DNA from 3 places in the Paenibacillus sp. 01T47 genome. Region 2 is predicted to be linked to each of the others. Evidence: a T-box and tRNA genes for the amino acid it is inferred to sense, from the RefSeq annotation. Region 2 holds a T-box; the other regions hold tRNA genes.
The links. The T-box of region 2 lies ahead of leuS (leucine--tRNA ligase). A T-box ahead of a tRNA ligase gene usually reads a tRNA of that ligase, here a tRNA-Leu.
Positions count from the first base shown of each region.

Region 1: it encodes a tRNA-Leu, which carries the amino acid that the T-box ahead of leuS (leucine--tRNA ligase) is inferred to sense. The anticodon was not compared.
Region 3: it encodes a tRNA-Leu, which carries the amino acid that the T-box ahead of leuS (leucine--tRNA ligase) is inferred to sense. The anticodon was not compared.

Region 1 covers NZ_JBFTPA010000011.1:86,864-89,125, forward strand. The annotation lists gene AC1DOV_RS20920 (50S ribosomal protein L25) at 9-584, shown strand; gene AC1DOV_RS20925 (helix-turn-helix domain-containing protein) at 637-876, opposite strand; tRNA gene AC1DOV_RS20930 (tRNA-Leu) at 1,044-1,128, opposite strand; tRNA gene AC1DOV_RS20935 (tRNA-Lys) at 1,178-1,253, opposite strand; tRNA gene AC1DOV_RS20940 (tRNA-Glu) at 1,303-1,377, opposite strand; gene AC1DOV_RS20945 (hypothetical protein) at 1,487-1,804, opposite strand; tRNA gene AC1DOV_RS20950 (tRNA-Leu) at 1,985-2,069, opposite strand; tRNA gene AC1DOV_RS20955 (tRNA-Lys) at 2,119-2,194, opposite strand; tRNA gene AC1DOV_RS20960 (tRNA-Glu) at 2,251-2,262, opposite strand, start outside.
Region 2 covers NZ_JBFTPA010000018.1:72,484-74,745, forward strand. The annotation lists gene AC1DOV_RS26990 (CynX/NimT family MFS transporter) at 1-992, shown strand, start outside; T-box leader at 1,093-1,346, shown strand; gene leuS (leucine--tRNA ligase) at 1,429-2,262, shown strand, end outside.
Region 3 covers NZ_JBFTPA010000009.1:245,339-247,600, reverse strand. The annotation lists gene AC1DOV_RS19650 (RDD family protein) at 1-63, opposite strand, end outside; gene AC1DOV_RS19645 (RNase H family protein) at 284-799, shown strand; tRNA gene AC1DOV_RS19640 (tRNA-Leu) at 999-1,084, opposite strand; tRNA gene AC1DOV_RS19635 (tRNA-Ile) at 1,106-1,182, opposite strand; tRNA gene AC1DOV_RS19630 (tRNA-Met) at 1,220-1,296, opposite strand; gene AC1DOV_RS19625 (hypothetical protein) at 1,406-1,570, opposite strand; gene AC1DOV_RS19620 (2'-5' RNA ligase family protein) at 1,712-2,224, shown strand.

The DNA of each region.
Region 1 (2,262 bases), on a different contig from region 2:
GGCAACAAATGATGAGCAATACTATCCAGTTAAACGAACGGGTCGATTTAAGCAAATCTAAGATTAATCTATTAAGAAAGCAAGGACAGGTACCAGCTATTGTATACGGCAAGGATGTCGGCAGCATTTCTGTTATCGTCGCTGAGAAAGAAATATTATCAGTCATAAAGCACAACCCGCGCGCTATTTTAAATGCAGCTATTCCGGAAAAAGGGAATAAGCCAGTATTAATTCAAAATATACAAAGAGATCCGCTGAGCAATAAAATTGTTCACGTTGATTTCTATCAATTGAATATGAATGTGAGTTTAGATTCGAAAGTAACGATTCATTTCTCCGGAGAACCAGCAGGTGTCAAAGAAGGCGGAATGCTTCAAGTTGAGATGTACGAAGTAGAGGTTCGCTGCATGCCAGACAATCTGCTCAGCGCATTCGAGGTAGATATTAGCGGCCTTAAAATAGGAGATCATTTACTAGTGTCTGATCTCTCCTTCCATGAAGGCATCGAAGTTTTGTCCGATCCTGGTGCGATGTTAGTTAAAATCTCGCAAGCACAAGCCGAAGAAGTAGTCGCTTCCGCATAATTATCATATAAATAGTAAAGGGAACCCTATACAAAATGTACAGGGTTCCCTTTTATTTATCCGGATCTATATCTTTATCGTCATGAACGACTACAATAAACTGTCCAGGACTTACATCAAAATATTTGCATAACCTCCATAACAGATCCCGCGGATACTGAACCATCTCATCCTTATACATCTTCCGAACAGAATCAAAATGATAGTCAATATCTTTGGCAAGCTGCCTAATCGATAGGTTTGGATCTTTAGCTCTCATGATTTCTTTTAAATTACTATGAACCCCCGGCATGTGAACACCCCCACTTCGATAAATATATAACGGTCTAAATATATAATCAACCATTCCAACCTCTAGTATTCCCACTTTTTAAATATGACGATAAGTAGTGCTTCTTTTTTTGTTAGAACACAMAAAAAAAACGGCTCTATCTCTAGAGCCGTACGATTTATATACTTTGGTGCGGTAGACAGGATTTGAACCTGCACGTCCATTGGACACTACCCCCTCAAGATAGCGTGTCTGCCGTTCCACCACTACCGCACATTGTAAATTGTACGATCCTTCACTCACATCTTCTTATCAAAGAAAATGGTGAGCCATGAAGGACTCGAACCTTCGACACCCTGATTAAAAGTCAGGTGCTCTACCAACTGAGCTAATGGCTCTCGTGTGATTGCAACGAGCTCCATAGAGCTGGTACACTTTGAGGATTAATGGTGACCCGTAGGGGACTCGAACCCCTGTTACCTCCGTGAAAGGGAGGTGTCTTAACCACTTGACCAACGGGCCGTCTGGAACTAAGAGAACAAATATGCTTGAGACAACAAAAATGATTATATCAGCTTATCATCAGAAGTTCAAGCATTTTTTCTCAAGTTTTTTAAATATAATTTTAGCCTTACGATTCAATCGTTTCAGCCTTAAATACATTGTCTAACTTGTCTTCAGGCGTAAGTCTTTTCTTAAGTGGCACCTTAACGTCTCTTCCCAATTCTTTGAAGAAGGTTTCAACGTCACATTCGATTTTGTCTACAAATACCGATAATTTGCCTCTTTCGATAATCGCTTCATTGCCTTCTGCTGGTACAGTTACTTCGATTGAGTATTTTTTCATTAAGGTATTGCTGTACCGTGCGAAAATCTCAAGCAATTCCTCGTTGTTAAATTTGCTAATCGCTGCTTGTCCCTTGTTCGTAAAGTTTAAGTTTATTTTCATGTTTACAGCTCCTCATCTCTAATGATGCATCTGTTTTCACGGCTCGAGCAACTTATAACGAAAAAACCACTCTCTAGTCAGATTTATGATCTGAATATAAAGTGGCATCATCTATCAGAAAAGTGCATGCAAAATGACACCTTCTAAGTTCACCTATATACATCGGCAAAGAGTAAGTTATGGTGCGGTAGACAGGATTTGAACCTGCACGTCCATGGGACACTACCCCCTCAAGATAGCGTGTCTGCCGTTCCACCACTACCGCACATTTATAAGTCGAACGTTCATCGCTCGCATCTTCTTAATCAAGAAAATGGTGAGCCATGAAGGACTCGAACCTTCGACACCCTGATTAAAAGTCAGGTGCTCTACCAACTGAGCTAATGGCTCTCGCTGTAATTGTAAACGAGCTCCGAAGAGCTAGTACATTTTTTTGTGTGAATAATTGGTGACCCGTA
Region 2 (2,262 bases):
CTCAGCGCATAAGTATGGAAAACACATTATTTATTGCAATGGTCGTGCTGACTGGCGCGATTGTAATTCGATCCCTTCCGGCGATAGCCGCTTTATTTGTTGGAACGATCTTGCTGGGCATGGCGATTGCAGTTGCAAACGTACTGCTTCCGAGCATGATAAAAAGAGATTTTCCGGCCACCGTCGGTTTAATGACTGGTTTATATTCGGTCGTGATGAATTTAGGCGCTGCTTTAGCTTCAGGTTTCAGCATTCCCATTACAGAGAAGATATCCTTGGGCTGGCAAGGTATGCTGGCCTGCTGGGCACTGCTCGCTCTAATTGCTACGATTGCATGGGTACCGCAGCTTCGTTCGTTTGCGAAGAAGGACAACAACAAAGCAGCGACGAATGGCGAGAAGAACGGAGGTCTGCTGCGCTCTGGCTTAGCTTGGAAAGTCGCATTATTTATGGGGCTTCAATCATTTTGTTTCTATGTCAACATATCATGGCTGCCTGAAATTTTGTCTGACCGCGGCATGAGTCACGTTGATGCGGGATGGATGCTGTCACTGCTGCAATTTGTCAGCTTGCCCGCGACTTTTATTATCCCTGTCATTGCGGGAAAGCAGGCAAGCCAAAGGCTGCTTGTTATTCTTACAACGATCTTGCTGCTCCTAGGATACTTAGGGCTCCTTAGCGGGAATGTGGATCTTATTCCGATTTGTATGATCTTACTCGGAATAGCCGGCGGTTCCGGCTTTAGTCTCGCAGTTATGTTTTTTGTATTGCGGACAAGCAGCACAAGGCAGTCGGCTCAGTTGTCGGGGATGGCACAGTCACTTGGTTATCTGCTTGCCGCTGCCGGACCGCTGTTGTTTGGACTCATTCATGATTTGACGAATAATTGGACTGTCTCATTAGTGATGCTAGTAGCCGTTGCCGTTATTTTTGGATATATAGGCTTCGGAGCTGGAGCGAATAAAACCATATCAGGAGCACAAGAAAAATAAATGTGTTGTGCAAATTGATTAGTGTACGCTTGAAGTTCAAGTTCGTTCTCTTGACACCGAACCGTGTGATCTTTATAATCGAAACTAACGATTTTATGCATATGGAGCGTTGAAGAGGAACAGTAATTTCGTTTGTCAGGCCTAGAGAGCCGGTGATTTATGGTGGAAGCCGGACCTGCAGCGAAATGAAGCTCGCCTTGGAGCTGTGCGATTAACGAAAGCGATGTTTACGAAACATCGTTTACGCGAAAATCACCGTTTGGCCCGCGATAAGGGCGACAAGTGAGCGATCGGCAAAGCATGTCTTTCGCTAACTAGGGTGGTACCACGGGAGAACAACCTCTCGTCCCTAGCGATAATTCGCTAGGGGCGAGAGGTTTTATGTTTTTTTGTACAATTATGCATTCAGCATTTATTTGAGAGAGGATATGAGCACATGAGTCAAGAACAGCAATTTCACGGCTATAACCCGCTTGTTGTGGAGCCGAAATGGCAGCAATTTTGGGATAAAAACAAAACGTTTCAAACGACAGAGGATGCTGAAAAACCAAAATTTTACGCATTAGATATGTTTCCATATCCATCTGGAGCTGGCTTGCATGTAGGACATCCCGAAGGTTATACAGCGACGGATATCGTGTCTCGCTACAAAAGAATGAAAGGTTATAATGTCCTTCATCCGATGGGCTGGGACGCGTTCGGATTGCCTGCTGAGCAGCATGCGCTTGATACAGGAAAGCATCCGCGCGATATTACGTTTGTAAACATCGATAATTTCCGCAGACAAATAAAATCACTTGGCTTCTCATACGATTGGGATCGCGAGATTAGTACAACCGATCCTGAATATTATAAATGGACGCAATGGATTTTTATCCAATTGTACAACAGAGGACTCGCTTATGTTGCTGAAGTATCAGTTAACTGGTGTGAAGCTCTTGGAACGGTGCTTGCAAATGAAGAGGTTATTAACGGCCTAAGCGAGCGGGGCAATCATCCCGTTGTTCGCAAGCCTATGCGTCAGTGGATTTTGAAAATTACAGAATACGCAGATCGTTTGTTGGATGATTTGGAAGAACTGGACTGGACAGAAAGCATTAAGGATATGCAGCGCAACTGGATTGGAAAATCCAAAGGAGCTGAGGTTACCTTTGAGATTGACGGTCATGATTCCGCATTGGTCGTATTTACGACTCGTCCAGATACATTGTTTGGCGCGACTTATTGCGTACTCGCTCCTGAGCATGAGCTTGTTGCAAAAATCGTAACG
Region 3 (2,262 bases), on a different contig from region 2:
AATGCCAATAATAATGCCATCCAGCAATGAAGCTCCTAATCGAATCCAAAAACCTGCGTTCATGCCGAGTCCCCTCCAGTATTACATCATTAATGTTACTCCCTTATTCAGACACATTCCTATTAAAACTTACGCTTATCAGCTCCGATGTATACCTTAATCCATTCGCCTATCCTTAAAGTAAAAAATATTTCGAGGATTTCCCATTTGAAGACTAGCCCATCTCTTTTTTGACGATGATTAAAATAATGAAAGAAGGAATATAATCTGGAGGATAGATTTTGTGGATACTACAACAGAATTGCTAATAAAAAGAGCATATGCCAATCCCCGTTTAAGACAAAACATTATGAACAAGAGTATGATTTGTTTGTATTGTGATTACTCTGGTTTCGTTGCGCAAAATAATCATGGAGCAGCTTGTTGCTTTGTCTTCAATAGAACAATACGCGTTACCGCCAAAAAAATTATGATGGAACATATTGAAGGTTCCAATTACGGTGAATTGCTTGCTGTTCGTTACAGTCTTGAAATACTTGCAAGTGCGCTGACGGAGTATGAGCCGAAATTCGCTATTATCTATACTGATTGCAGTCAAATCGCAAACATTTTATCAAAAGATTATTTTTCTCATTCACATCATAAAGATGCTAGAGATGAAATATTGGCAGCTCTACATCATTTAAATAATATGTATCCCAGCGTTCACATACAAATAAAATACATAAGCAAGCACAAGAAAAACAATACCCTCCATAGGTTAGCCCATAATGCTGCGAGACAAGCTGCTATAAATTAATTACTGCCAGCCTCTAATTTACTTAACAGCTTTAGAAATTAACATATAAAATTAAATTGCTAGATATTAAGTACCTAACGATAAAAAAACCTCCTTTGTTTAGAACTGACAAGTCAGATTCTATAAAGGAGGTTCTTTTATCGTTCGTACATCTTATGTACTTCGTGAAAACCATTGACTCGTCAATGTCTTCGAGGTATGCCGAGGACGGGAATCGAACCCGTACGATGGTCACCCATCGCAGGATTTTAAGTCCTGTGCGTCTGCCAGTTCCGCCACCCCGGCATGTTGTAAAGGTTTTGCTTATGGTGGGCCCTGAGGGACTCGAACCCCCGACCAATCGGTTATGAGCCGACCGCTCTAACCAACTGAGCTAAGGGCCCTCGAAAAACGTATATTTCAACGTATTCATCGAAAGGTTGGTTGCGGGGGCAGGATTTGAACCTGCGGCCTTCGGGTTATGAGCCCGACGAGCTACCGGGCTGCTCCACCCCGCGACGTATATCCATTTGAGCAAAGCCAGTTGAATTGGCGACATAAAATAATATACTATATAGGTGTGTTTTAAGTCAAGCAAAATATTCTAATTTATTTTCTTTTTATTTTTTATGGTATAAACCTCACGCCGTATCGCCCTTTTCGGGATCGAAATACCTCTACCTCATGCGGAGTTTCATAGCCATACATCCAACCGTCATTCTCCATTCTCCTAACCAAACAACCCGCTTGAAATTTGGTTTCATATAGGCGAACCCAATATACCCATCTCATGTCATCCCTCCACTATCTTATTGGAGAAGCTGATGCTTATCACTCCAATAAAGGCTGTATACATTAGAATACCCCAAAATTGGGATCATACATGCAAATGGGGTATACTCAAAATAGGTCATTTCGAAGGAGCTGAAGACCATGTTATATGGAATTGTTGTTTTCCCCGAAAAGCATGTACAGGACTTCGCTAATAGCTGGCGAAGACGCCATGATCCGCATTACACAGCTGTACCTGCTCATTTGACAGTACGATACGCAGAAGATTGGTCAGACGATGAATTGCAGCTAGCAGTCGCTCATTTAGAGCAAACCACATCTAAGCTGCCTGCTTTCTCTATCCATTTGAACCGTGTATCTACTTTTTTCCCTGTAAGTCATGTGCTCTATTTAGCGCTTGAAGACACCGTTTCCATGCAGAAGCTCCAGGAGAGCGTGTGCAGCGGTCCGCTGGCCATTGTCGAGCCCAAATATGTTTACACGCCACATGTCACGATAGGGCAAGAAATCTCAGCTGATGAGCTGCATGATTTATTCGGAAATCTGCGCATGCAGTCCATTGATCTTACTTCGAGAATTGATCGCATACATCTGATGTATCAGACCGAGAACGGCTCTTGGACCGCTTACCAGTCCTTTCTATTACGAGGTTAGACAAAATATTAAGGAAAAAGCCCGCAAACGACGCAGAG